DNA from 2 places in the Paraburkholderia lebeckiae genome. Region 2 is predicted to be linked to the other one. Evidence: riboswitches for the same ligand, from Rfam matches in the RefSeq annotation. Region 2 holds a riboswitch; the other holds the start of a gene.
The links. Region 2 has a riboswitch for thiamine pyrophosphate ahead of thiC (phosphomethylpyrimidine synthase ThiC). Riboswitches for the same ligand answer to the same signal wherever they lie in the genome.
Positions count from the first base shown of each region.

Region 1: another riboswitch for thiamine pyrophosphate. It lies ahead of HDG39_RS24000 (FAD-dependent oxidoreductase); the one in region 2 lies ahead of thiC (phosphomethylpyrimidine synthase ThiC).

Region 1 covers NZ_JACHDK010000014.1:74,643-88,860, forward strand. Annotated here, with positions in the region: gene HDG39_RS23945 (ABC transporter permease) at 1-99, opposite strand, end outside; gene HDG39_RS23950 (ABC transporter ATP-binding protein) at 96-1,028, opposite strand; gene HDG39_RS23955 (STAS domain-containing protein) at 1,219-1,539, opposite strand; gene HDG39_RS23960 (MlaC/ttg2D family ABC transporter substrate-binding protein) at 1,536-2,168, opposite strand; gene HDG39_RS23965 (MlaA family lipoprotein) at 2,283-3,263, opposite strand; gene mlaD (outer membrane lipid asymmetry maintenance protein MlaD) at 3,283-3,813, opposite strand; gene mlaE (lipid asymmetry maintenance ABC transporter permease subunit MlaE) at 3,905-4,672, opposite strand; gene HDG39_RS23980 (ABC transporter ATP-binding protein) at 4,669-5,493, opposite strand; gene thiE (thiamine phosphate synthase) at 5,585-6,688, opposite strand; gene HDG39_RS23990 (thiazole synthase) at 6,685-7,500, opposite strand; gene thiS (sulfur carrier protein ThiS) at 7,608-7,805, opposite strand; gene HDG39_RS24000 (FAD-dependent oxidoreductase) at 7,865-9,001, opposite strand; TPP riboswitch at 9,223-9,346, opposite strand; gene HDG39_RS24005 (ABC transporter ATP-binding protein/permease) at 9,777-11,528, shown strand; gene HDG39_RS24010 (SDR family NAD(P)-dependent oxidoreductase) at 11,525-12,328, shown strand; gene HDG39_RS24015 (hypothetical protein) at 12,534-13,007, shown strand; gene HDG39_RS24020 (hypothetical protein) at 13,072-13,740, shown strand; gene HDG39_RS24025 (response regulator) at 13,842-14,218, shown strand, end outside.
Region 2 covers NZ_JACHDK010000005.1:129,960-144,177, forward strand. Annotated here, with positions in the region: gene HDG39_RS11810 (sensor histidine kinase) at 1-718, shown strand, start outside; gene HDG39_RS11815 (entericidin A/B family lipoprotein) at 937-1,074, shown strand; gene HDG39_RS11820 (EamA family transporter) at 1,249-2,178, opposite strand; gene HDG39_RS11825 (pentapeptide MXKDX repeat protein) at 2,615-2,857, opposite strand; gene HDG39_RS11830 (molybdopterin-dependent oxidoreductase) at 2,950-3,753, opposite strand; gene HDG39_RS11835 (cytochrome b/b6 domain-containing protein) at 3,823-4,467, opposite strand; gene HDG39_RS11840 (DUF1223 domain-containing protein) at 4,516-5,379, opposite strand; gene HDG39_RS11845 (hypothetical protein) at 5,491-5,901, opposite strand; gene HDG39_RS11850 (GreA/GreB family elongation factor) at 6,540-6,944, shown strand; TPP riboswitch at 7,087-7,204, shown strand; gene thiC (phosphomethylpyrimidine synthase ThiC) at 7,293-9,224, shown strand; gene HDG39_RS11860 (YMGG-like glycine zipper-containing protein) at 9,370-9,594, shown strand; gene HDG39_RS11865 (hypothetical protein) at 9,859-10,338, shown strand; gene HDG39_RS11870 (L-lactate permease) at 10,634-12,232, shown strand; gene HDG39_RS11875 (DMT family transporter) at 12,518-13,444, shown strand; gene bamC (NlpB/DapX family lipoprotein) at 13,615-14,218, opposite strand, start outside.

The DNA.
Region 1 (14,218 bases), on a different contig from region 2:
CGCGGTGATGACCGGCGCGAGCACGGTCTGGAACGACACCTTCCAGAAGCGCAGCAGTTCTTTGTAAAACAGCGTGCTAAATCCACTGTACCCGCTCATGCAAGCCCCTCGATCACTTCTGGACCGTTCATCACCTGAACGAATACGTCTTCGAGGTCGGCCTTGCGGACCTCGATTTCTTCGAATGTACAACCGGCCGCGCGGCATTGCGCGAGGATGCGCTCGACGTCGTCGTAGCTCGTCAGGCGCAGCAGATGCTGGCGGCCATTGCCGTTGCCGGCGCCGCTTTCCGCCTCGAGCGGACGCAGCTCGGCGGGCAGCACGCCCTGCGCGAAGCGCACGAACAGTTGCATGCCGGCGAAACGCTGCAACAGTGTGCCGGTGCGATCGAGCGCAACGACCTCGCCACGGCGCAGCATCGCGATGCGGTCGCACAACGATTCGGCTTCTTCAAGATAGTGCGTGGTCAGCACGATCGTGTGGCCTTCGCGATTCAGGCGCGAAATGAACTTCCACAGCGTCTGGCGCAACTCGACATCGACACCCGCGGTCGGCTCGTCGAGCACGATCACCGGCGGGCGATGCACGAGCGCCTGCGCGACCAGCACGCGGCGCTTCATCCCGCCCGACAGCGCGCGCATGTTGGCATCGGCCTTTTCGGTGAGATCGAGATTGGCCATGATCTCGTCGATCCACGCGTCGTTGTTGCGCAGCCCGTAGTAGCCGGACTGGATGCGCAAGGTTTCGCGCACCGTGAAGAACGGATCGAACACGAGCTCCTGCGGCACCACGCCGAGCGCGCGGCGCGCGTTGCGGAAATCGTCGACGACGTCGTGACCGCGCACCGCGATGCTGCCTTCGTCGGCGCGGGCGAGACCGGCGAGTATGCTGATGAGCGTCGTCTTGCCCGCGCCGTTCGGACCGAGCAGTCCGAAGAACTCGCCTTCTTCGACCGTGAGGCTGACGCCCTTGAGCGCCTGCAAGTCCTTGTAGCGCTTCTTGACGTTACGAATTTCTATGGCTGACATGACTATGGGCCGCGTGCGTCGCGGCGCCTGAAGAAGCCCCAATGGAGCTTGGGGACGCGCAAATGCTGGAAGAAACGGAACCGGGGCCGATTAGGGGGCCAGTTCAACGCCCCAAAAAAACGTTTGATTATAGGGCAAAAACTGAAAACCCCGGCCTGGCCGGAAGGAGGGAGACGACGCTAGAGGAGCGTCAATGTCGCGCTGACGCAACCACGCTGGAGGCGCCAGAAGAGAGAAGCGTATCGACGCCGTAGGCCTGCGCGAGACTGGCGAGCCCAGCCGGCAGATTGACGACTTCGAACTTGCCGCCGCGCGCCGCCGCGGCCCGCACCCACGCGAGCAGGACGGCCAGCGCCGACGAATCGAATTGCGTGAGCGGCGCGCAATCGACGCCGCCCGCACCCGCCGCGATGCGTTGCAGACCCGCCGCGAGCGCGGCGTTCGCGCTCTCGTGGGTCAGCGTCGTGCCGCTGTCGAAGCGGTTCGCAACCGGGTTTAGCACGTCGTTCACGACTGCTTGCCCGCGGCGAGTTGCTGATTGCGCTGCGTGAGGAACTGGATCAGTCCGTCCACACCCTTCTGCTGGATCTGCTCGTTGAACTGCTGCTGATACGCCTGGATCAGCCACGCGCCGAGCACGTTGATGTCATACACGCGCCAGCCCTGCGCCGTCTTGTACAGGCGGTAGTCGAGTTCGATCGGCTGGCCGTTGTTCATCACGACCGAGCGCACCACCGTGTCGGTGTCGTCCGGGTTCATGCGGAACGGCTTGTACTGGATCTGCTGGTCGCGCACCTGCGCGAGCGCGCCCGAGTACGTGCGGATCAGCAGCATCTTGAACTGCTCGACCACCTGGTTCTGCTGTTCGGGCGTCGCGGTGCGCCAGTTACGGCCCATCGCGAGCTGGGTGGTGCGGCGGAAGTCCGTGTACGGCAGGATCTTTTCGTTGACGAGCGCCGTGATGTGCTTGATGTCGCCCTGCTGGATCGACTTGTCGCCGCGAATCGCGTCCATCACCTGCTGGGTGACGGTCTTGATCAGCGCGTCGGGCGCGTTGGTGTCGACGGTTTGCGCCGATGCGCCCGCGCTGATGAACGAAAACAACGCGGCAAACAACGGAATCAGGAAGAATTTTTTCATATCGAGCTTTGCCTCAAAAATAGTGCAACAGTTTGGACCGACCTTATCACGCGAGTTCGACGGCAATCCATGCGCAAACTGCGAGAGTCGTATCGATCTGTTACGGCTGCACGTTCAATGCAATCTTAGGGACGGGAAGTTGAAGCGTGAGGGCGGCACCAACTGACCGGCCGGAATCTGCGTTTCCGGGCCGCCTTTCAGGTCGAGAGGCGGTGTTTCGGCGCCCGACGCGGCCTCCGGTGCCGACGCGCCTTGCGGCGTGCCCACGGCCGCGCCGGATGCGGGAGCCGCCTTGGCCGGCGCACCTGCCTCGCCCGTCTCGCCTTCGTCGTACTTCGGCAGCGGCGCTTCCTCTTCGTAGCTCGGCAGTTCCTGCGGACGCCGGCGGTTATCCGACAACAGATACTGCCGGCGCTGCAGATACGCGTTACGCACGAACGAGTATTTGTCGAGCGCCGCGCCTTCCAGCAGGTTGCTCGCTCCGAGCAGGTTCGCGCGCGTGTTGACGATGTTCAGGCCATACAGCGCCCAGCTCAGGCCCGGCGGGTCGACGTAGCTGATCGGGTTCACGTAGTAGTTGCCGAGCGAGCCGACCGCATCGCGCACCGTGCTCGGCCCGAACAGCGGCAGCACCAGATAGGGGCCCGCCGGCACGCCGTAGTGGCCGAGCGTCAGACCGAGGTCGTTGTCGTGCTTCGGGAGCTTCGCGAGCGTCGCGACGTCGAACAGGCCGCCGACGCCGAACAACGTGTTGATCACGATCCGCATGATGTCGGACACGCCGTCGGCGATGCGCAGCTGCAGCAGGTTGTTCGCCGCGATATAGACGTCGCCGATGTTCGAGAAAAAGTTCGTCACGCTGTCGCGAACCGGCTGCGGCGTGATCCAAACGTAGCCCTGCGCAACGGGCTTCAGCGCGTACTGGTCGATCTTGTCGTTGACTGTGAAGATTGTACGGTTCAGCCCTTCGAACGGGTCGCCCTTGGTAGGCGTCTGCACGGTCGTGCAACCGGCGAGCAGCGCAGCCGCCACGGCGACCTTGCCGAACTGTAGGACGCGCGCGCCGCTGCGCGGGGTCTGCAGTGTGGTCTGCATCTAATTCTCCTTGTTGGCCTTACTGGCCGGCAGCGCCGGAGGCCGGCGCGCCCGGCGCCGGTGCAGGGGCGGATGCGGCGGGCTTCGCCGCGCCGGAATCCGCGGCCTTGCTATACAGGAACTGGCCGATCAGGTTTTCCAGCACGATCGCCGATTGCGTCATCGAGATCGTATCGCCGGCTTTCAGCATTTCCGAGTCGCCGCCCGGCTCGAGCCCGATGTACTGCTCGCCGAGCAGACCCGAGGTCAGGATCTTCGCCGAAGTGTCCCTCGGAAACTGGTATTGCTTGTCGATATCGATCGTGACGAGCGCCTGGTAGGCGTTGCTGTCAAAGCCGATCGACGCGACCCGGCCGACCGTCACGCCGGCGCTCTTGACCGGCGCACGGGGCTTCAGCCCGCCGATGTTGTCGAACTTGAGCTTGACCGGGTAGGTTGCCTGGAACGACAACGAGCTCATGTTGCCGGCCTTCAGCGCAAGAAACAGCAACGCCACGAAACCCAGCACCACGAACAGGCCGACCCAGAAGTCGAGAACATTCTTTTTCATCGTCATCCCAAAGTGAATCCGCCGCGCCGCCGCCACTTCCCGCCGTGCGCGGCGCATCAAGCACCGCCGGCACCCGGCACGCTGCGCGGTCTTAGCTGAACATCAGTGCGGTCAGCAGGAAATCGAGCCCGAGCACCGCGAGCGACGCGTACACGACCGTGCGGGTCGTCGCGCGCGACACGCCTTCCGGCGTCGGCTTCGCCTCGTAGCCCTGAAACAGCGCGACGAAGGTCACCGCGAGGCCGAACACCACACTCTTGACGACCCCGGCGCCGACATCGCGCCACACGTCGACGCCGCTTTGCATCTGCGACCAGAACGCGCCGGCATCGACGCCGATCAGCAGCACGCCCACCACGTAACCGCCCAGAACGCCGACCGCGCTGAAGATCGCGGCGAGGATCGGCATCGACACGATGCCGGCCCACAGGCGCGGCGCGATCACGACCTTGACCGGATCGACGGCCATCATTTCCATCGCGGTGAGCTGCTCGCCCGCCTTCATCAGGCCGATTTCGGCGGTCAGCGACGTGCCCGCGCGCCCGGCGAACAGCAGCGCGGTCACGACCGGCCCGAGCTCGCGCACGAGCGACAGCGCGACCAGCAACCCGAGCGCCTGCTCGGAGCCATAACGGTTCAGCGTGTAATAGCCCTGCAACCCGAGCACGAAGCCGACGAACAGCCCCGACACCGCGATGATCACGAGCGAATAATTACCGACGAAGTGGATCTGCTTCGTGACAAGACGCGGGCGGCGCAGCAGCGGGAAAAATTCGAGCACGAGCCGCAGGAAGAAGCGCGTCGCGTAGCCGGCGGTGCCGAGCCCGGTGATGACCGAGCGACCGATCGTACTGATCATGACCTGCCTCCGCCAATGCCGAAGTCCGCCGCGAGCGGGGTCTGCGCCGGATAGTGGAATCTGAACGGGCCGTCCGGCGCGCCGTCGATGAACTGCCGCACGGTCGGATCGGTCGACGCGCGCAGTTCGTCGGGCGTGCCCTCGGCAAGCACACCGCCGTTGGACACGAAGTACACGTAGTCGGCGATCGCGAATGATTCCGGCACGTCGTGCGTGACGAGGATCGACGTGGCGCCGAGCGCCCGGTTCAGCGTGCGGATCAGGTTCGCGGTGATGCCGAGCGAGATCGGGTCGAGACCGGCGAACGGCTCGTCGTACATCATCAGTTCGGGGTCGAGCGCGATTGCGCGCGCGAGCGCCACGCGTCGCGCCATGCCGCCGGAAATCTCGGACGGCAGCAGGTCGCGCGCGCCGCGCAGACCGACCGCGTTGAGCTTCATCAGCACGAGGTCGCGCAGAAGTTCTTCTGGGAGATCGGTGTGCTCGCGAAGCGAGAAGGCGACGTTTTCGAACACCGACATGTCGGTGAACAGCGCGCCGAACTGGAACAGCATGCCCATCTTGCGGCGCAGCGCGTAAAGGCCTTCGCGCGTCTGCTCGCCGATGTCTTCGCCATGGAACAGCACCTGGCCGCGCTGGGCGCGCACGAGGCCGCCGATCAGCCGCAGCACCGTGGTCTTGCCGCAACCCGAGCCGCCCATGACTGCGACGACCTGACCGCGACGAAAGCGCAGATTCAGATTCGACAGGACGAGCCGGTCGCCGTAACCGAAGTCGACGTCGCGCAGCTCGAGTAAGGTCTCGGGATAGGAAGGCACCAAACTGACGATCCTTTTACAGGGAAGGCCGAATTATAGGGCCATCATGCAAAAGCTGCCGTGAGGTGCCCCGTTCCTTGACTATGCCTGACGATTATTGCGTAAACGTGTGTTGCAGTGCAGAAACGGCGGCGGCCGGGTCGGCCGCTTCCGTCACCGCGCGCACCACGGCCGCGCAGCCGACACCGGTCGCGAGCACGTCCGGCAGCACCTGCAGATCGATCCCGCCGATCGCGACGAGCGGCACCACGCCGTCGAGCAGCCGCACATAGCGTGCGAGGCGGCGCAAGCCCTGCGGCGCGGTCGGCATGACCTTGGTCGTGGTCGGGAACACGGCGCCCAATGCAATGTAGCTCGGCCGGAAATGCAGCGCCTTCAGCATCTCGTAGAAGCCGTGAGTCGACAGACCGAGCCGGATGCCCGCGTCGGCCAGCGCGGACAGATCCGCGGTATGCACGTCTTCCTGGCCGAGGTGCACGCCGTACGCGCCCGCCTCAAGCGCCGCCAGCCAGTGATCGTTGATGAACACCTGCGCGTCGTGCGCGCGGCCGGCCGCCACGCAGCGCGCGATTTCGCGCTTCAGCTCGTCGGCCGGTTCGGCCGACTTGCGGCGCAACTGCACCGTCTTCACGCCGAAGCCGACCACCCGTTCGACCCAGTCCGCGGTCGGCAACACCGGATACAGGCCGAGCCTTGCCGGGCAGCGCGGGAACGCCTTGGCGGGTGCCGCCGGCAGGTCGGTAAGGCGCGGAAAGCGAGCGAGGTCGGCCGGGAAAGCATCGTCGGCGCGGGTTTCGTCGCCATCGCGCCACGCGAGCGCGAGCACCAGCGCGTCGTGCGGATCGAAACCGCAGTCGAGGAACGCGGCAAGCGCGGGAATCCAGTCTTCCGCCAGATGGCCTTCGAGGCCGTACTTCTCGCCGCCCAGTTGCAGCGTCGCGCGGTTTTCCGCGGCGACGATCACGCCCGCACCCCGCGTCAGCCAGCGCGCGATCTGCTCGCCGTGCTGCTGTGCGTCGGCGATCACGATCAGGTCGCCACCGTTCGGTTCGTCGGGTGCGATCAGGCAGATGCGCCACGGCGCGTGCGTCGGCGGCCAGTCGCCGAGACGTGCGCGGATGCGCTCGGCGGCTTCGATGAGTTCGTCGGCCGTCGGCCAGAACAGATCGCGGTCCTTCAGCGTCAACGTCTGAGTCATGCGGCACCCCCATCCTGATGCCAGAACGGCATGCCGACCACCGGCGTGCTCGCGTGCGCGCTCTCGCGCTCGGCCATCGGGCCCGCGAGATACGCTTGCCGACCCGCCTCGACGCCCAGCGCGAACGCGCGCGCCATCGCGTCGGGGTGCGTCGCCTGCGATACGGCCGTGTTCAGCAGCACGCCGTCGAAGCCCCACTCCATCACCTGGGCCGCATGCGACGGCACGCCGAGCCCGGCGTCGACGATCAACGGCACGTCCGGCAGCCGCTCGCGCAACACGCGCAGCCCGTATGGATTGATCACGCCCTTGCCGGTGCCGATCGGCGCGCCCCACGGCATCAGCGCCTCGCAGCCGGCGTCGAGCAGACGGCGGCCGATCACCAGATCTTCGGTGCAGTACGGCAGCACCTTGAAGCCATCCTTGACGAGACGCGCGGCGGCTTCGATCAGGCCGACCGGGTCGGGCTGCAGTGTGTAGTCGTCGCCGATCAGTTCGAGCTTGATCCACTCGGTCTCGAAGATTTCGCGCGCCATGTGCGCGGTCGTCACCGCTTCGCCGACGCTCAGGCAACCCGCCGTGTTCGGCAGCAGCGGCACGCCGTGGCGCTTGAGCAGATCGAAGAAGCCCGCTTCGGCGTTGCCCTCGTTCATCTGACGGCGCAGCGCGACCGTCACCATGCCGGGGCGCGCGGCGTCGATCGAATCGGACAGCGATTGCAGCGACGGATAGCGCGATGTGCCGAGCAGCACGCGGCTTGCAAAAGTTTGACCGTATAGCGTCAGCGCGTCGGCGGTCTCGTGAGAAGTCATTTGCATCATCCTGGTTTGCCGTCGCGGCTAGAACCGACCGCGTTGCGGCAATGGGTTTTCGGCGACGGTTGTTGCGTTCGGTAAGCGACAGACTGGCGCGGTCGCGCTCAGCCGCCCGCGACCGGCTGCACGACGTCGAGCCGGTCGCCCGTTTGCAACGCGCGCGCCGCATGCTGCGCACGTGCGACGAAATCGCCGTTGAGCGCGACCGCGAACGGCGGACGCGCGCCAAAGGCGGCGAGCGCATCGGCGACAGTCGCGCCCTCGGGCAGCGACAACGGCTTCTGATTGATATGAATGTCCATGGTGTTCGAATACGGTTCAATCAATGGCGCAAGCGGCATCGCGCGCGGCACGTCGGCCGCTACGCTCGGGCCGGCTCGCGCGCGAAATGCTGCTGGAACAGCTCGCTCCAGCGTGAGTCGCGCCGCCAGCCGGCGAATGCGTCGGCATCACCGACGCGGCCGTCGAGCAGCGCGCTCGCGAAGCGCACGGCTTCGTCGGCGACTTCGGGCGCGATCATGTAGCCGTGCCGGTACAGGCCGTTCACGCGCAGCGTACGTGCGCCGTCCCACAGCAGCGCGGGACGATGATCGGGCAAGGTCGGCCGGCACTGCGAATTCAGCTCGAGAATGCGCGCCTCGCCGAAGCCGGGGTGCACCGAAAACGCCGCGCTCAGCAACTCGAGCGCCGAACGCACGCTGACGGGCGACATGTCCTCGCCCTCCACCTCGGTCGCGCCGATCACGTAGAGGCCGTTCTGCTTCGGCGCGATATACAGCGGGTAACGCGGATGCAGTAGCCGCACCGGGCGCGTCAGCTGCAGGTGAGGCGCATGCACGCGCGCAACTTCGCCGCGGATGCCGCGCAGCGTCGGCAGCACCGGCTTCGCGCCGAGCCCGCGGCAATCGATGGTGATGCCGGCGTCGGGCAGCGATGCGTCGTCGATCGGCGTGTTCCAGTGCGTGTCGACGCCGCGCTCGGCAAGCCCGGCCGCGAGCGCGGACAGCACCTGGCGGTTGTCGAGCTGGCCTTCTCGCGGCAGCAGCCAGCCTTGGCTGAAGCGGCCGGCCAACGCGGGTTCGGCGGCGCCGAGCTGCGCGCCCGCCAACGCGACGAAGCCGCCGTCGAGCAACTCCGCCGGCGCGTTCGCACGCACGCGCCGCTCGAATAGCGGCGCCTCAGTGCGATCCGCGTGATGCCAGACGACGAGCGTGCCGTTGCGCTGGAAAAACACCGGCTCCGGCAGTTCGGCAAGCACGCGCGGCCAGCTTTCGAGCGAACTCGCGCCAAGCCGCGTGATCAGCAGCTCGGCGCTCGCGGCCTCTGCCAGCGGCGCGAGCATCGCGGCGGCGACCCACGCGGCAGCCTGCGAACCGGTGGCATCGCCGCGCTCGTAGAGCGCCACGCGATGCCCGTCGCCAGCGAGGCGCCACGCGACCAGCCGGCCGCACAGGCCGCCGCCGAGCACGGCGAAATCGGGTCGGGCGGGACGGTTCATCGCGCGCGCTCCGTTCGACTGCGGTGGGCAAAACCAAAGCGGCACGGCTCGCCCGAGGCGGCGTGACGAAGGGAAAAATGCATGTCTGAAGAATAGGCGGTCATCGAGTCCTTTCCGTACGGCCAAAAACGCACGTACCCAGGACGAAACCGGCGGGTGAAGCCGGCCGGTCACGACGTGCACATGTGAGCTGCGCTCGCCGCCCGGCGGGGAATGGAAGATGGTTGCTTCCGGAAACTTCCCGCGCCGGTATTACCCGGATCGGGTGCAAAGGGTCTCTCTCAGCCTCGCCGCCCCGGCATGAAAGTCATGCCGCCTGTGGGCGAAGCACCCCTGTTTCGTCGCAGGTCATTAGACCATAAAAGGCGCGGCGCCCGCAAACCAGCGCCCCGCGGTCGCCACCCGGTTTTGATCTGGCACCGTCTATCGAGATGCCGGTGCGAAGCGGCCCGGCGCTCTGGCACAATGCCGTGACCGGTGCCGCAAAAACGCGGCGCGCGCGGTGCTCGTGGCCGCATGCGTGGCGGCGGCACCCCAGCGGATGCCGGCCCCGAAAATTAATTTTCGCTTAAGGGCGTCACGCCAGAATCGGGCGCCCGTCCGGGCTCGCGTTCATCGAGCGTGATAGCGCGATGCCCGGCCAGGCATCGCAGACCCGCGGCAGCCACGCCCTCGCAAAGGGGCCTGCTGCTCGCGGGATCGCCCGACATGGGTCAACCAGATCGGACCCGTACGCCGGAATGGCACTTCGGGTCAGCACTTCATCAGGACGCTCATGACACCACATACTTCCGCCAGCCCCGCGCTGCCGCCCGACGAAAAGGTCTCCGCGTGGACCCTGATCAAGCCCTACTGGGTTTCCGAGGAGCGAGGCATCGCGTGGGGGCTGCTCGTCACGATCATCGTGATGAATCTGCTCGTCGTCTGGATCAACGTGCGCCTGAATAGCTGGAGCAGGGACTTCTACAACGCGCTGCAGGCGAAGAACGTCCACGACTTCCCGCACCTGCTGATGATCTTTACCGGACTCGCGTTCGGTTTCATCATCCTCGCCGTGTATGGACGCTATCTGCGCCAGATGCTCGGCTTCCGCTGGCGCCAGTGGCTGACCACCCGCTACCTGAACGAGTGGCTCAACGACAGCGCGTTCTACCGCATCGAGCGCGACCGTCTCGCCGACAACCCCGACCAGCGGATCAGCGACGACCTGCAGTCGTTCGCGACCACCACGCTGTCGCTGACGCTCGATCTGCTGTCGACCGTCGTCACGCTCGTGTCGTTCATCACGATCCTGTGGTCGCTCGCGGGCGCGTTGAGCATCTCGCTCGGCGGCATGCCGCTGCAGATCCCCGGCTATATGGTGTGGGCCGCGGCGCTGTATGCGGTGGTCGGCTCGCTCATCACGCAGAAGGTCGGCCATCCGCTCGTGTCGATCAACTATCAGGCGCAGAAAGTCGAGGCCGATTTCCGTTTCGGTCTGATCCGGCTGCGTGAGAACGCCGAGCAGATCGCGTTCTACAACGGCATGGAAACCGAGAAGACGAACGCGCGCACGCTGTTCGGCCGTATCCGCGACAACTGGTGGCAGGTAATGAAGTACACGAAGCGCCTGACCTTCGTGCTGAGCTTCTACGGCCAGATCGCGATCATTTTTCCGATCGTCGTCGCCTCGCCGCGCTACTTCGCGGGCGCGTTCACGTTCGGCGTGCTGATGCAGATTTCGAGCGCGTTCGGCACGGTCAGCGATTCGTTCTCGTGGTTCATCAACAGTTATACGAGCCTCGTCGAATGGCGCGCGACCGTGAACCGGTTGCGCGAATTCAAGCGCGTCGTGCATTCGCCGCGTCTGAAGGAATCGGTGTCGCCGGCCACGGAACACGGCGGCATCAATCTGCATTTCGTCGACAGCAACACGCTTACCACCGACAGCCTCCAGCTCGCGCTGCCCAATGGCAACCCACTGTCGCGCATCCGCGATATCGCGATCCGGCCGGGCTCGCGCTGGCTCGTGCGCGGTCCGTCGGGCGCCGGCAAGAGCACGCTGATGCGCGCGCTCGCGGGCCTGTGGCCGTTTGGCGACGGCTCGATCGACGCACCGGTCAACGCGCGCATGATGTTCATCCCGCAGGTCAGCTACATGCCGATCGGCACGCTGAAGGCGGCGCTCGCGTATCCGTCGGCGGCGGACACCTATGGCGACGACGAATGCCGCGACGCGCTCATCACCTGCCATCTGTCGGAATACGCGGACCGTCTGCAGGAAACCGCGCACTGGACTCGCGTGCTGTCGCCGGGTGAGCAGCAGCGCTTCGCCGCCGCTCGCGTGCTGCTGCACAAGCCGGACTACCTGTTCCTCGACGAAGCGACCAGCGCGCTCGACGCGGAAAACGAGTCGCGGCTCTATCGGCTGTTCACCGAGCGGTTGCCGAAGGCGGCGATCGTCAGCGTCGCGCATCGCGAATCGCTCGCAGCGTTCCATGACGAAACGCTCGAAGTCGAGCGTTCTGCCGAAGCGGTAGCGGCGTGAGCGACGCGAGCGGCGCTCACGCCAGCGAAGCGCACGGCGCCGCCGCTCGCGTCGTGCTGATCACGGGCGCCGGTTCCGGCATCGGCGCGGCGCTCGCACGGCGCCTCGCGGCGCCGCATACGTCGTTGATGTTGCACGCGCGCGGCGCAGACGACGCGTCCCGTCGACGGCTCGTGCAGGTTGCCGCCGACTGCACGGCAAGCGGCGCACGCTGCGCGACGGTGTTCGGCGACCTCGCCGAGCGCGGTGCGGCGGAGCACGTGATCCATCAGACGCTCACGAGCTTCGGCGCACTCGATCAACTGGTCGCGAACGCCGGCCATGCGCAGCGCCAAACGCTGGCCGCGCTCGATCCCGACACCTTCGGCGCCGCCTTCGCCGCGATGCCGGCCGCCTTCGCCGCGCTCGTGCGGCGCGCGATGCCCGCGCTCGAAATATCGAAGCGCGGTCGCGTGGTCGCCTTGAGTTCGTTCGTCGCGCATCGCTATCGCGCGGATGCGCCATTCGCCGCGACGGCGGCCGCGAAAGCGGCACTCGAAGCGCTTGCGAAAACGGCGGCCGCGGAGCTCGCGCCGCTCGGCGTGACCGTCAATTGCGTGGCGCCGGGTTACACGCGCAAGGATCGCGGCCCAAGCGCCGACAACGCGGCTGTGTGGGCGCACGCCGCCGAAGCCACGCCGCTCGGTCACGTCGCCGAACCGGACGACGTCGCCGCGCTGATCGCATTCCTGCTGTCCGACGCGGCACGCCACATCACCGGCCAGGTGATTCACATCGATGGCGGCTTGACGCTCGGTTAAGCCTCGCCTGCGCGCCGGCACCTACGGACGCAACATCCGGAAAGACACGAGAAGAGTTCGAAAGCATTTGCGGAGCGCGCAAGCTGTTCCGCGCTTTGAAAATGCCTGCGAGCAGCGACGATAGTCGTACGGGCCGCGCCATGCGTCGGCCGTCGTTGATGTCAGTCACGTCTTTCATCGCAACCGCTCTTCGGACTCCTCGCCCATGTCATTCGCTCGCCGTGTTTCACCTTTGCTCCCGTCTTTGCTCCCGCGCATCGCGCTCGCCTGCGGCGCGGCGCTGCTGCTCACGAACGCCGCCGATGCCGCGCAAACGACCGAGCCGAACCAACCCGCCGATATCTGCCCGGCGCTCACGCACATCGTCGAAGCGAGCGATTTCCGGCAACTGCCGGGCGAGGCCGCCGCGCAACTGCCGGGTGTCTCCCGTACCGACGATTGCCGCGCCGGCCCGAACGCGTACGACTGCCACTGGCGCGCGCACTGGCAAGCCGACGGCGTCATCAACGATCCGCTCGAAGAACTCGGCGCCGACATCGCCGCCTGCTTTCCGCGCGTCGTGCACGACGTCAACACACCCGTGCGCCAGCATTTCGTCGTGACCACCGACGCCCACCGCGTGAACGTCACCGCGAGCGTGCAAGGTCAGAACGAACTGCGACTGCGCGTGACGCGCTGAGCGCGCGGCCGTCGCTGCTTTTGATGCTCCATCGCATTTTGTGACCGGGATCGGGCGCTGCCTCATGACCTCGTCGCCGACCGTGCGCGCGCCAGCGGCAACCAGGCATTGGCGCCTGTGTCTGGGCGCCTCGCTGATATGCCGGCGTCGTTGCGCCCTCGGCGCCTTCGTCGCGACGCTGACGCTCGCGCTCGACGGCTGCGCCTGGACGCTGATCCAGGCCGCCGACGCCACCGGCTCCGTCATCCAGGCCGGTTACGCGATCGCGTCGAACTACTCGTCGCCGACCTTCGTCAACGGGCGGCCCGCGGATTTGCAGCACGTCTGCATCGAAGTGAACCCGACGGTATCGGTCGGCGATTTCGTGCCGGCGCTGCAGCTCGCGCTCGAGCGCCGCGGTATTCGTTCGGACGTCTACAATCCGGGCACCTCGCCGGCCGGCTGCGAAGCGCGGCTCGTCTACAACGCCGCGATCGACTATGGCCGCCGCTCGTTCAGCGACGAATCGATCCAGTACCTGTCGATCATCGATCTGACGCTGATCCAGAGCGGCCGCATTCTGGTCACCGCGCGCTATCAGACCGGCGGCCTGAACACCGACCGTTTTTCGTCGGCCTCGGTCAAGCTCGGCGGACTGATCGAGCGGATGGTGATCGATCGGACCGATTTCCCGCGTCAAGCGCAGCAACAGCCGACCCTGCAAACCTCGCAGGCCTTCCCGCCGGCCCACTGAGTGCCCGCGGCTTTGCTTTCGCTTGCAGCGCCTTACACGGGAAAGGATTGGAAAGCGGTATACGCTTTGCGCGGCCCGTGCGCATCACTAAGATGACCTGAATGAACCAGACCATCCTGATCGTCGACGACGATCCCGTCGTACGCGAGCTCGTCAGCGAATATCTGCACGGCCGCGGCTTCAAGGTCGCCACGCTGGAAAATGGCTTGGCGTTGCAGCGCAGATTGCAGCACGAGCGGCCCGCGCTCGTCGTGCTCGACATCATGATGCCGGAGCTCGACGGCATCAGCGCGCTGCGCGCCTTGCGTGTCGCCGGCGACGACATTCCCGTGATCCTCCTGACCGCGCGCGCCGACCCGATCGATCGCGTGATCGGCCTCGAACTCGGCGCCGACGATTATCTCGGCAAGCCTTTCGAACCGAGCGAGCTCGTCGCGCGGATTCGCACCGTGCTGCGGCGTCGCGGCTCGATCGCGCC
Region 2 (14,218 bases):
GCTCGAAGCGCTCGGCTGGCATCTGCAGGCGGTCAGCGAAAACGAAAAGACCCAGCTCGCGCGCGAGTTGCACGACGAGCTCGGCGCGATTCTGACCGCATGCCGGATGGACGTCGCATGGGCGCGCCGCAAGCTGAAGGACAGCGAGCCGGACATCGCCGACAAGCTGCAGCGCGCGCTCGCCAATCTCGACCAGGGCATCGCGTTGAAGCGGCGCATCATCGAGGACATGCGGCCGACCGTGCTGGCCAATTTCGGGCTCGTTACCGCGCTGCGCACGCTCGCCGACGAAGCCGCGCAGCGCAACAACTGGACGCTCGATCTGCACCTGCCCGCCGACGATATCCAGCTCGACGAGCAGACCGAAATCGCGCTGTTTCGGGTCGCGCAGGAATCGCTGACGAACGCCGCCAAGTACGCGCGGGCCTCGAAGGTCGGAATCGCATTGCGGGTCGGCGACGGCGAGGTCGCGCTGCATATCGCGGACAACGGCATCGGCATCATGCCGGCCGACCTGAAGCGCACACATACGCACGGCCTGCTCGGCATGCGTCAGCGCGTGGCCGCGCATGGCGGGCGCTTCGACATCCGCCGTGGCGCGCAAAACGGCACCGACATCGACGTCGTGATGCCGAGCGCGAGCGCCGCGACGCCTTCGGTCGATCAGCCGCTGACGTCGCCGGCCACGCCGCCCACTTCGTCGCAAAGCCCCGTCTGACAGATGCTCGCCGCAGCGTCCCCAAGCCGTTGTAGGAGTGCGCCGACGCAAACACCGGAGCACGCCTACAACAAAATCGCGGCGCGGCCGACAGCGCCGCCCCCGCCCTTTTTTTACCATGCAATCAGGCCGGTTCGAAACCGGATCGAGACCTGATCGACTGGCATGGCCCCGGTCGGACGACATCAACCGATGCATTCTCGACAAGGAGAAGTTTCATGACTCGACTGATCGCTTTGCTTGTGCTTGCAGGAACCGCCATGCTTGTCACCGGCTGCAACACGATGGCGGGCGCCGGCGAAGATATTTCGAAGGGCGGCCACGCCATCACGAACGAGGCGGATAAGGCGAAATAAGCCGGCACATGGCAGCAGGATTTGCAAAGCCCGTCGCGGAATGCCGCGGCGGGCTTTTTTTTCGTGAATGATTGCGTGCTGGCTGGCACTCGACGCGACGCATTTTCAGAACGCGATGAAACGGCACGGCGGCCCGCGATTGCCGGTATCGGTTCGATGAGAACCGCGCCGCTATCAGGCGCTGCGCTTCTTCCGGTAATCGAACCAGAAAGACATGCCGACGCTGATCAGAATCACGATCGTCGCGATTACCGTGGAGCGGGTGACCGGCTCGCCGAGCAGCAGCGCGCCCAGCGCGACCGCGACGACCGGATTCACGTACATGCAGCTGCTCGCGATGATCGGGCTCGTGTGGCGAATCAGATAACCGTAGGCGACGTACGCGGCCATCGTGCCGATCAGCATCAGATACAGGAACGCGACGAGAGGCAGAAAATGCAGCTCGAGCATCCGCTCGCCCGACGCCCACGCGACCAGCGTCGAGATCGCGCCGCCGAGGCCGATCTGCAGCGAGGTCGACAGAAACAGGTCCGACGGCAGCTTCAGCTGTCCGGCCAGATGCGCGCCGCCGGCCCAGAACAGCGCGCCGCACAGAATCGCGAGACTGCCGCCCGTCGAGCCCGGCGTGCTGTCGCCGTGACTCAGAATCACGATGCCGGCGAGCCCTAGCCCGACCGCGAACCATTCGCCGCGGCCGATCTTGCGTCCGGCGACGGCCGCGATCACGGTCGCGAACAGCGGCACGGTCGCGACCATCACGGCCGCAGTGCCGGTGCCGACCGTGCGCATGCCGTAGGCGAGCATGCCGCTCGACAGACCCACCAGCATCGTGCCGACGAGGCCCGCGTTGCGGATTTCGGCGAAGCTCGGCCAGATTGGCTTGCGGCGCGCGGCGAACACGAACAGACCCATGCCGGCGAACAGGTTGCGCAAGCCCGACATCAGCAGCGGCGGGAACGAGCCGAGCGCGACGTGCACGCCGAGGTACGTCGAGCCCCACACCAGATAAACGACGGCAAGCGCGAGCGCGATCCGCCCGCTGCGCGATTGCGGCAGACGCAGCGGCCAGCCGCGCGGAGAAAAAACTGAACGTTGCAGCGACATGCTTCAGCCCGCCGTCGCCACTCGACCCGCGCGATGCGCTCGATGCCCGCAAGGCGCCGAGCCTGCGTCGATACCTTTCGGGCGGGATGGCGGGCACCGCATCGGCGATGCGGTCGGACGGGCGAGGCTGGCGGACATGTCGGTGGAACGGTAAGACGATGGGCGGCGCCGGAAGCGCCAGAAACGGCGGTGGCGGCCGCGCCGGTCAGAACGACACGATGGAACTCGGCCGCGCTGCGCGGCGGCGAGGTTGGCAAAGCCGCGGCGCGCACCGCATTATGCAGTAAGCGCCGAGAACGCCACGCGACAGAATCGTAACTTTTTGGTTTCCCGCAACAGAAAAACCGGGGACGCATCCCCGGCTTACGGTCAGTGTCGGATCCTTTCGATGCGCGGCCGCGCATCGGCAGGATCGCTAAGCGCCCTCGGCGCCGACTCAGTTGCCCATCGTGCCCGACGCCTCGTGCTTCATCGCGTCGCCGCCCTTTTTCATCGAGTCGTGCTTCATCGTGTCCTTTTTCGTGCCGTCCTTCGACATGCTGTCTTTGGACATCGAATCTTTCGACATCGCATTCTTCGACATCTCATCGTTGGACATCGCGCCGCTCGCCTGCGCGAAGGCCGTGCCGCCGCTTGCCAGCATCAACAACGCGATCGTGGTAACTGCAATCTTCTTCATGGGATGACTCCTTGGTGGTGGATGAATCGAAGCCGGCGAGAGCCGGCGTGCTTCCGAAGCCGCTGCCGCAAGCGCGCGTGCGCCCGCATGCGTCAGGAGCCTCCGAACCAGTTGTAGCCCTGGTCGACCCAATAGCCGCCGGGATACGTGTTGGTGACGAATATTTCGACGATGTGCTTCGGATTCTTGTAGCCGAGCTTGGTCGGCATGCGCAGCTTCATCGGGTAGCCGTATTTCGCGGGCAGCCGTTCGCCGTCGTAGGAAAACGTCAGCAGCGTTTGCGGATGCAAAGCGGTCGGCATGTCGATGCTTTCGTAGTAGTCGTCCGCGCATTTGAAGCCGACGTACTTCGCCGTCGTGTCCGCGCCGACGCGCCGCAGAAAATCGCGGAATGGCGTGCCGCCCCAGCGGCCGATCGCGCTCCAGCCTTCGACGCAGATGTGTCGCGTGATTTGCTCCGCGTGAGGCAGCGCGTATAGCTCGGGCAGCGTCCACACGCGCTGGCCGGTTACGAGACCGCTCAGCTTCAATTGATAATCTGAGCCGTCGACGTGCGGCACGTCGTCGATGCCGTAGTACGCGTTGAATGGAAACGGCCGCGTGATCTGCGCTTCGGTGTAGGTCGGCGCGAGCTGCTTCGGATCGAACAGCGCGGCCTGCGCGCGATCGTTCAGCCGCGACACGGCGGTCAGGAAACGGTTCACGGAAGCGTCGTCGGTCAGCGAGCAGCCGGTCAGCATCGACAGGCCGCCGAGCGTCAAGAGCTGCTTGCCGAACAGGCGCCGCGACGGCATCGCCAGTTCGCGCTTGGCATCGAGCAGGATCGATGCGCGGTCGAGCTTGTGACTAACACGATGTGTGGATGGGTCCGCTGGTTTCTCTATCGGCTTGTTCATGATTCGGTATCCGTTTGGAATTCGCGTTGCGTTTTCATGAGCGTGAGCATGAGCGTGGGTAGCCGCGGCTCAACGTCCGCGCAGCATCGCGAGCAGCGAGCGCGGCACGAGCGCGACCATCGCCAGATGCACCGCAAGAAACGCGGCCAGCAGCGACATCGCGCTGAAGTGCACGATGCGCGCGTTGTCGTAGCCGCCCATCAGTTCGCGCAGCAGCGGAAACTGCACCGACTTCCAGATCGCGAGCCCCGATAGCACGAGCACGATCAGATCGACGATCGCGAACAGGTAGGCAAATTTCTGCACCGCGTTGTAGACGCGCAGATCGTCGTGCGACAGCTTCCCGCGCAACGCGGCGACGAAATCGCGCAGTACCGCGCGCGGCGTCAGCGGCAGGAACTTGCGCACGAAACGCCCGCTCGCGAGATTCAGCGCGATATACATGAGACCGTTGAACACCAGCAGCCACATCGCCGCGAAGTGCCATTGCAGCGCGCCGCCGAGCCAGCCGCCCAGCGTGATCGCGGTCGGGAAGCTGAACGCCGGGAAGATCGGCGACGCGTCGTAGATGCGCCAGCCCGACAGCATCATCACGATCGCGGCGAGCGCGTTCAGCCAATGCGTGATGCGCAGCCACAGCGGATGAATGACGCCGCGCTTCGGCGCGGTGGGCGTGGCGGGTGCGCTGGGGCGCAAGGCGTGGGGTGTGGACATGGGGCTCTCCTCGAGCAGCGGTAGAGAATGCGGCGAGCGCGATGTCGATCAGCGGCACGCGGGAAGATCGGACGCTTGCAGCACGTCGCCGCTCGTGTCGCTTTCGACGAACGCTACCACGCCGAAGCGGCCGGCGGCGTTGGCGCTCGGATCGGCTTGCGCATCGACGCTCGCAGCGTGTACATCGATGTCCTGATGAATCCGCGCGTGACCGGAGACGAGCGGCACGGGCCCGAACCAGGCGCGCACGACGCGCTCGTGATGCAGCGTCGCGCCGCGGTTTTCGCCCGCGCCGACCTGCGTCGTCAGCGCGTTTTCATAGACCGCGAGATAGGCGCTCGACGCACCCGTGGCGGCGGCTGGCGTCGTGCTGAACTGCGCATCGACATCGAACGCGCCGGGCGCACGCGGGCTCAGCGCAAGTGCGACGCTCGCCTGGGCGGGTTCGGCGACGAGCTCGGCGATGCGGCGCTCGAAACTGTCGCGTTGCGACCAGTCGCGCAGCTCGCGGCCCGCGACGAACACTTCCGGCGTATAGAGCGTGTGCGCGCCCGCGAGACGCGTCAGCGTTTGCTGACGTTCGGTGAAGCGATGCTGGGAAAAGCGGTCGGTCCAGCCGAGGCTGTTCCAGTAGTCGACGTGCAGCGCGAGCGGCACGATGCCGTGCGCGGCACCGTCGCTTTTCCATTGACTGAGCCAGCGGTCGGCGGGCGGGCAGCTATCGCAGCCTTCGCTGCTGTACAGCTCGACGAGCGCGACGCGGTGCGCGGGGCTGTGCGTGGCGCATAGGGGCCCGGCCGCGTCGGCCGCATTGATGCCAGAACCGCTCAGCAGAAAAAGCGCGAGGCCGACGGCGGGCGTCGAAAAAGTCGTAAAGCGCTGAAGTATCGAGCGATTGTGCGCGGTCGACATGACGTGCTCCGATCGTAATCTGCACGTTTGTCGAACCGCGCGGCCGGTTATGACAAGCCTCTTTTAATTTTTTTCCGGCGTGGGATGAGCCAGCCAAAGCTCGCCCGTGACTCAGTCGTAACTGACCACCACCGTCACGCGCGTGTCCGTATCGGTGCGCTTCGCGTTCAACGACAGCACGCCGCCCGCGCGATCGACCGCGTAGTGGCCGTCGCGGGCCGTCGCGACGCGCCCGGTGCCATCGACGAAACGCGCCGCCACCAGATCGCGCGACTGCGTGCCGCCGTTCACTTCGAGCGCGACAACGGCCCTGCTGACGACGCCCGGCGGCGCGCTGAACGTCACCGTGCGCGAGAAGCGCTGACCCGCCACGCTCGCGCTACCGACGGCGACGCCAGTGGGCACCGTATCCACGCTGACCTGCAGCGGCGGTGCAACGACCATCCCCACGAACCGGATCACGCCGCCCGTCACCGTCGATGCCGCCGGCGCCGCCAGCGGCGCGGCAAGCAATGCCACCACTGCGACTGTGCGACCGAACGTTCGCCACCGCCTGCTTTCCGCTTTCATGTGCACCTCTCTGTCGATCGGCGCGAGTCGCCTCGCGCCATTCACGCGCCATCCCGCGAATCGCTTCGCTGGAGTGCGGCCTTCGCTGCACCTGTTTAACGGCAGTCCTCTGACTGGCTTGAACGCAATGCGGACCACACCGCTTTCTTCTCGCACCGCACAAAAACGGTCAATCGACGGGCGCGACGTCGCAAACGGAGCTGCGTGAGACAGCGTGCTAACATTAAGTTTTCGTCTCGCTGCTGCCGCGCGGCCTCACGCTTTGTCGCCCGGCACCTCTCGATCGCTCGTCCCCAACACCTGGTCGTTTTGCCCGTGACTTCTCTGCGTCGTCCGACTTTCCGTGCTCTCGCTCGCTTGCGCCCACGCCGCGCAGGCGAGTGCGCGCGCGCGGGCGTCGCGGCGCACGGCCCCGGCGAGACGCCCCGAACGCTCCCGCTTCACGCCGCCCGGCGCCCTCGCTGACGCAGCCCGCCAATACCCAGGGCCGCGTCGCCGGGCACCGGGCTCTCCCATTCGTCCACTCATCCGCCGACCACCCCATGGGTCGTTGCACGCGGCCATCCATGACCGCCTTATCCGGAGTCCTGATGATGAAGAAGATCAAAACCTGCTACCTGACCGAACTCGACGTGACCCGCCTCGAGAAATACGCGGCCGCCGACGCCAAGTTGCAGCACATGCTCGACGACGTGCTCGAACGCGCGGTGATCGTCGACTCGCACGACATCCCCGCCGACGTCGTGACGATGAACTCACAAGCGACGCTGATCGACACGGCGAGCGGCGAACAGATGACGTGGACCGTCGTCTATCCGCCCAACGCCGATTTCGCGCAAGGGCGCCTGAACGTGTTCTCGCCGGCTGGCCTCGCGCTGCTCGGCGCGCGCCGCGGCGAGAGCGTCCGCTTCACGCCACCCAGCGGCGACCAGAAAGTGCTCAAGCTCGACAAAATCCTGTATCAGCCTGAAGCTGCCGACGATTTTTCACTGTAAGCCGGCCGTTCCCTCGCTGTAAGTTGCCTTGTCTGATGCGGTCTCGAATCAAGCATAGGAGATGTCTGGTTTCATCCGGACCAGTTTTTTTGAGTCATTCAGACAGGTTGCCAAACCGCTGGCGGCCGGTGTATCGTGTGCGCTGCTAACGCGGGGGTCCTGCGTAGCGCGGAGCTGGAGGTCCGTGTTGCGTGGGTGAGAAATACCCTTTGAACCTGATCTGGATAATGCCAGCGCAGGGAAGCGTACGGATTTCGCTCCAGCCTCAAGGGCCTCACCTCTCCGCGATTTCCGACTACTTCCATCTCGGTCTCCTGCTTAGCCGCCCCACTTTGTACGGAGACTTACATGAACGCCAATCCGAAGTTTATTTCCGCCGAAGCCCACGTGGACGAGGCGGCCGTCGCGCCGTTGCCGAATTCGCGCAAGGTCTACGTAAGCGGCTCGCGCCCGGACATCCGCGTGCCGATGCGCGAAATCTCGCAGGCCGACACGCCCGACAGCTTCGGCGGCGAAAAGAATCCGCCGATCTACGTGTACGACACGTCGGGCCCCTACTCCGACCCGGACGCGGAGATCGACATCCGCGCGGGTCTGCCCGCGCTGCGCCAGACGTGGATCGAGGAGCGCGGCGACACCGAGCCGCTGACCGGTCTGTCGAGCAGCTTCAGCCGCGAGCGCGCCGCCGATCCGGCCACCGCGCAGCTGCGTTTTCCGGGACTGCATCGCACGCCGCGCCGCGCGATCGCCGGCAGGAACGTGACGCAGATGCACTACGCGAAGCAAGGCATCATCACGCCGGAAATGGAATACATCGCGATTCGCGAAAACCAGCGCCGTGCCGAGTACCTGGAGACCCTGAAGACGAGCGGCCCGGACGGCGCGAAGCTCGCCGCGATGATGGGCCGTCAGCACCCCGGCCAGGCATTCGGCGCGAGCGCGTTCGGTCCGAACGGCCTCACCGAAATCACCGCGGAATTCGTGCGCGAGGAAATCGCGCGCGGCCGCGCGATCATCCCGAACAACATCAATCACCCGGAAAGCGAGCCGATGATCATCGGCCGCAACTTCCTCGTGAAGGTCAATGCGAACATCGGCAACTCGGCGGTGACATCGTCGATCGGCGAGGAAGTCGACAAGATGACGTGGGCGATCCGCTGGGGCGGCGACACGGTGATGGATCTGTCGACCGGCAAGCACATTCATGAAACGCGCGAATGGATCATCCGCAACAGCCCGGTGCCGATCGGCACGGTGCCGATCTATCAGGCGCTCGAAAAGGTCAACGGCAAGGCTGAAGACCTCACCTGGGAAATCTTCCGCGACACGCTGATCGAGCAGGCCGAGCAAGGCGTCGACTACTTCACGATCCACGCGGGCGTGCGTCTGCAATATGTGCCGCTCACGGCGAACCGGATGACCGGCATCGTGTCGCGCGGCGGCTCGATCATGGCGAAGTGGTGTCTCGCGCATCACAAGGAAAGCTTCCTGTATGAGCATTTCGAAGAGATCTGCGAAATCATGAAGGCCTACGACGTGGCCTTCTCGCTCGGCGACGGCCTGCGTCCCGGCTCGATCTACGACGCGAACGACGAAGCGCAACTGGGCGAGCTGAAGACGCTCGGCGAACTCACGCAGATCGCGTGGAAGCACGACGTGCAGGTGATGATCGAAGGTCCGGGCCATGTGCCGATGCAGCTGATCAAGGAAAACATGGACCTGCAGCTCGACTGGTGCGACGAAGCGCCGTTCTACACGCTCGGGCCGCTGACCACCGACATCGCGCCGGGCTACGACCACATCACGTCGGGCATTGGCGCCGCGATGATCGGCTGGTTCGGCACCGCGATGCTGTGCTACGTGACGCCGAAGGAACACCTCGGTCTGCCGAACAAGGACGACGTGAAGACCGGCATCATCACGTACAAGCTCGCCGCACATGCCGCCGATCTCGCGAAGGGTCATCCGGGTGCGCAGGTGCGCGACAACGCCCTGTCGAAGGCACGCTTCGAATTCCGCTGGGAAGACCAGTTCAATCTCGGTCTCGACCCGGACAAGGCGCGCGAATTCCACGACGAAACACTGCCGAAGGATTCGGCCAAGGTCGCGCATTTCTGCTCGATGTGCGGCCCGCACTTCTGCTCGATGAAGATCACCCAGGACGTACGCGAGTTCGCCGCGCAACAAGGTGTCACCGACGACGAAGCGCTGAAGAAAGGCATGGAAGTAAAGTCGATCGAGTTCATGAAGCAAGGCGCGGAGATTTATCAGCGGCAATAAGCGGGTTGCGCGATTCGCGCGAACCAGCAGTGCAGTATCGAAGCCCGCCGGCATGGCGGGCTTTTCTTTTCCACCGCATCGAGCAGGCACGTTGCGTGCTGAGAAAAGGAAACATCTGTTTCCAACAACGAGCGGAGTCAGCATCATGGAATCGATCCGTCATCTCGGTACTCGTCTTGGTACGGTCGCAGCCGCCATTTCACTCGTCGCGGGCCTCGCGGCATGCGGCGACATGTCTCCACGTACACGCGACACCGCGATCGGCGCGGGTGTCGGCGGCGCTGCTGGCGCGGCGATCGGCGGCAATGGCTGGTCGACGCTGGGCGGCGCCGCGGTAGGCGGTGTCATCGGTAACCAGGTCGGCAAGTGAGCGGCAAGTGAGCGGCAAATGAGCGGCAAGTGAGCGTTGCGGCCGATGGGCATCTAACGGTTCGTACAGGACAGCAAACGATTTTTCGGACCACGATCCGGACTGCCGAGGGCGCCGGATGCGGTGCGCCCTCGTCCCGACAACGCGCGTGGAAATAGGCTGAAATATGCGGTTGCGGTTTTGCCACAGCGCTGCCGCGGCAAGAGCGTAAGCTCCTCATAACGACGTCGCGCAAGGCGGCATCGGTTCATCGAGGAGCACGCCATGAAGTCCCGCGTCGTCACCCATCTTTGCGTGGTGCGCCTCTCGACGCCACGCGATTCGTCCAGTTTTTCCGCGAGGTTCGCGCGGCCCGCCACCACGATTTGCGTGCTCGCCTCGAGTCTCTGTTTTGCAGGCTGCTATTACCCCGCCGGCTACTATCCCGCCGGCTATTACCCGTCGTACTATTCGACCGCGCCCGCGACCACAGCCGACCAAACCGCGCCGGCGACCGATCAACAGCAGCCGCCTCAAGCCCAGGCGCAAATGCAGGTCGCACCGCAAGACATGCCGCCCGGTTATGCGGTTCCCGCGCCCGTGTATGCGGCGCCGCCGGTTTATCCCGCCTACTATCCGCCGCCGACTTATCCTTATCCCGCTTATTACGGCTACCCCGCCTACTACGGACCGTCGATTGCGATCGGCATTGGCGGTTATTGGGGCGGCCATTGGGGCGGCCATGGGGGCGGCCACTGGCATTGAACCGTCCTCTTTCGTCGCGTAGCGTGCACGCGCCGGCACTTCAACTGCCGGCGCGCGCGCTTTTTCAAGAGTCGTTTTTCCGCGCGTATCGCCCTCCGCCGCGCATACCCCGCCCGTACTTTCCCGGCTTGACGCGCCGATATGGCGCTCTATCCTTAGAAGGTTTCATGCAGCACCCGCTTAAATCGGGCGACGCCGCTTTGTCGAGGCCACTTGTGAGCGTCCGCCGAATCAGAGCGACGCGCCGTCATGCGCAATCCCCCGCGTCGAATTACACAACAACGAAGGAGACGTGATGTTTCATCAACTACTCACTCCGGTTGGCAATTCGCTTTTTCCGTCGTTCATCGTCGCCGCGCTGCCGATCATCGCCGTGCTCGCGCTGCTCGGCTGGGCGCGTAGACCCGCGTGGCAAGCATCGCTCGCGGGACTGATCATCGGTTTGATCGTGGCGATTTTCGTCTGGCAGTTTCCGGTCGGGCTCGCGTTCAACTCGGTCGCGGCTGGCGTCGTGTTCGCGATCTGGCCAGTGATGTGGATCGTGTTCACCGCGATCCTGCTGTACAACATCGCGCAGCGCTCGGGACGCTTCGAGGCCTTCCGCCTGTGGATGATCGACAACCTGCCGAACGACCGGCGCATCGTGCTCGTCGTGGTCGGCTTTTCGTTCGGCGCGCTGCTCGAGGGCATTTCGGGTTTCGGCACGCCGGTCGCGATCACGAGTTCGCTGCTGATCATGCTCGGCTTTCCGACGCTCGAAGCGCTGACCTTCACGCTGATCTTCAACACCGCGCCAGTCGCATTCGGCGCGCTCGGCGTGCCGATCACGGTGCTCGGCGCGGTCACGCATCTGCCGTCCGACGTGCTCGCGAAAATGGTCGGGCGGCAATTGCCTTTCTTCGCGGTCCTGCTGCCCTTCTATGTGATCGGCGTGTACGCGGGTTTTCGCAACATGCTGCGGATCTGGCCGGTGCTGCTGGTCTCGGGCGTCAGCTTCGCGCTGACCCAGTTCGTCGTCTCGAACTTCGTGAACTACAGCCTGACCGACGTGCTGTCTTCGCTGGTTTCGCTGATCCTCACCGTTGCGTTCCTGCGCGTCTGGAAGCCCGTCGTCGATCCGAAATTCGCGGTCAACGTCGATCGCATCAGCGAGGTGCGCGGCAAGATCGGCGGCGCACAGGGCTGGTATCCGTGGATCATTGTGTCGGTCGTCGTGATCATCTGGACGATCGCGAGGATCTTCACGATCGGCGACATCAAGGTGTCGTGGCCCGGTCTCGACAAGGCCGTGTTCATCACGCTCTACAACACGCCGTACGGCGCGATCTGGGACTTCCAGCCGCTCGCGACCGGTACCGCGATCCTCGTCGCCGCGCTCATCACCGCGTTCGTCGTACGGCTCTCGCCCGCCGAGTTCGGCAAGGCGATCTCCGATACGTGGGTACAAACGCGCATCGCGATCCTGACCGTGGCAACGATCGTCGGCCTCGCTTTCCTGATGAACTACTCGGGACTCACCTACACGCTCGGTCTCGGCGTTGCGTCGGTCGGGCCGCTGTTTCCGCTCGTGTCGGCGTTCCTCGGCTGGGTGGCGGTCTTCCTGTCGGGCAGCGATACGTCGGGCAATGCGCTGTTCGGCAATCTGCAGGTGGTCGCGGCCAATCAGCTCAATCTGAATCCGGTGCTGATGGCGGCGACCAACTCGTCGGGCGGCGTGATGGGCAAGATGATCTCGCCGCAAAACATCGCGACCGGCGTCGCGACCACCGAGTTGAAAGGCAAGGAAGGCGACGTGTTCGCCAAGACCTTCAAACATTCGATTCTGCTGACGGTGCTGCTCGGCGTGCTCGTCTGGGCGCAGCAGAACGTCCTGCAATGGATGATTCCGCATTGAGGTCGCGCCAGTAACGGCGCAATGCAATTCACATCTTTTCGGACGGCCGCCCGCGCATCGCGGGCGCCGTTTCCGATCCGATCCCCACTTCCGTTCCGCCAATTTTTCTCACATATCGGCGAGAATTGCTCGTTTGGCGCGCGCCCTCGCAGCGCTTACCATCGACCTCATCGGACGCGGCTGTCTCCCGGATCTTGCCGTTTCATCCCGTACTGAAACGATTCGCGCGATCGCACTGTTACGATGAGCTGGCGTCCCGACTCAACTGCGCGCGGCGCCATTCCAATGAAAACCAGAAACCTGCTGCAACTGCTGATCCTCGCTGCCCTGTGGGGCGCATCGTTCCTGTTCATCCGCGTCGGCGTGACCGACTTCGGCGTCGCACCGCTGATGGCGCTGCGCGTCGGCATCGGCGCACTCTTTCTCGCGATCGTGCTGATCGCGCGACGGCCGCTGCAACAGTCCGCCACCGTGTTGCGCACGCGCGCAGTGCCGCTGCTCGTGGTCGGCATCCTCAATTCGGCGGCACCATTCTGCCTGTTCGCGTATGCCGAGCTGACGCTGTCGGCGGGCGTCACGTCGGTGATCAATGCGTGCGCGCCGCTGTGGGGCGCGCTGGTCGGCTTCCTGTGGCTGCGCGACCGGCTCAGCGCGTTGCGCACTCTCGGTCTCGTGGTCGGCTTTCTCGGCGTGCTGATGCTGGTGTGGGATCAGATCGCGGCGCCGGCCGGCTCGGCCGCCTCGCCGCTGAGCGTCGCGCTCGCGGCCGGCGCCGCGCTCGGCGCTACGCTGCTCTACGGCATCGCCGCCAACTACACGAAGCGTCATCTGACTGGCGTCGACGCGCTGACCGTCGCGACCGGCACGATGATCGGCGCGACGATCGTGCTGCTGCCGCTCGCGGTCGTCTACTGGCCCGCCGCGCCAATCTCGCTGCGCGCGTGGGGCGCGGTGATCGCGCTCGGCGTCGCCTGTACCGGCATCGCGTACATGCTTTTCTTCCATCTGATCGCGGTCGCCGGGCCGACGCGCGCGATCACCGTGACCTTCGTGATTCCGATCTTCGGCATTCTGTGGGGCGCGTTGTTTCTCGGCGAGACGGTGTCGCCCGGCATGCTCGAAGGGTGCGCGGTGATCCTGGTCGGCACCGCGTTGGCGACCGGCGTGGTCAAGCGCTTGCCGTGGATGGGGACGCGGCGCGCGGATACCTGAGCGCACGGTGTCAGTCGGCAACCGCGCCGCGTCGCGGCTTGCCGATCCGGTCACGTTACATCGGCTCACGCGCGCGCCCTTCGCGCGTCAAATGCATAGTCAAAAAAAACCGCCCGGATTTCTCCGGGCGGTCTCGTCGAACCGGCGGCGTCGGCCGCGAGGCTCTCGTATCAGTGCAACTGGTCGGCCATCAGGCTCATGATCTGCTTGGCCTGCGAGCTTTCGTCGAGTTGACCCTTGTCGTCGACCACGGCCACGCGGGTCTCGTTCGGCGTCACCGCGCGCACGTTCACGCGATACTGCCTGGCGACCTTCTCCTTCTTGCCGTGGAAGACCTGGCTCCAGAAGCCCTGCTCGGCCGACGACATATCCTTCGGATCGACGTAGCGCACGAAATAGAGGCCGCGGCTCAGGTCGCGATCGTCGACCGTGAAATTGCTGCGATCGAGCGCGAGGCCCACGCGCAGCCACGCGCGGTCATACGGCTCGGCGAGCGTGAGTTCGGTCGATGAGAGCTGCGCCGACGCGTTGTTGGCCGAATCCGCGTCCGGCATAGGTGGTTGCGCCGCGAGCACGACGTTCTGCGCGGCAACGGAGGCCGTCGCCGACTTCGCACCCGCCGTCGCCGCGTTCGGCGCGATCTGCGTGCCCGCGGGCAACAGCTCCGCGTTCTGCGTGCCACCCGCGTTGCTACCCGAATCGGCCCGCGCCAGCGAGACCATCAGGCGCTTCAGATATTCCTGCTCGAGCGCCGGGTCGTTCGGCTTGGGTTGC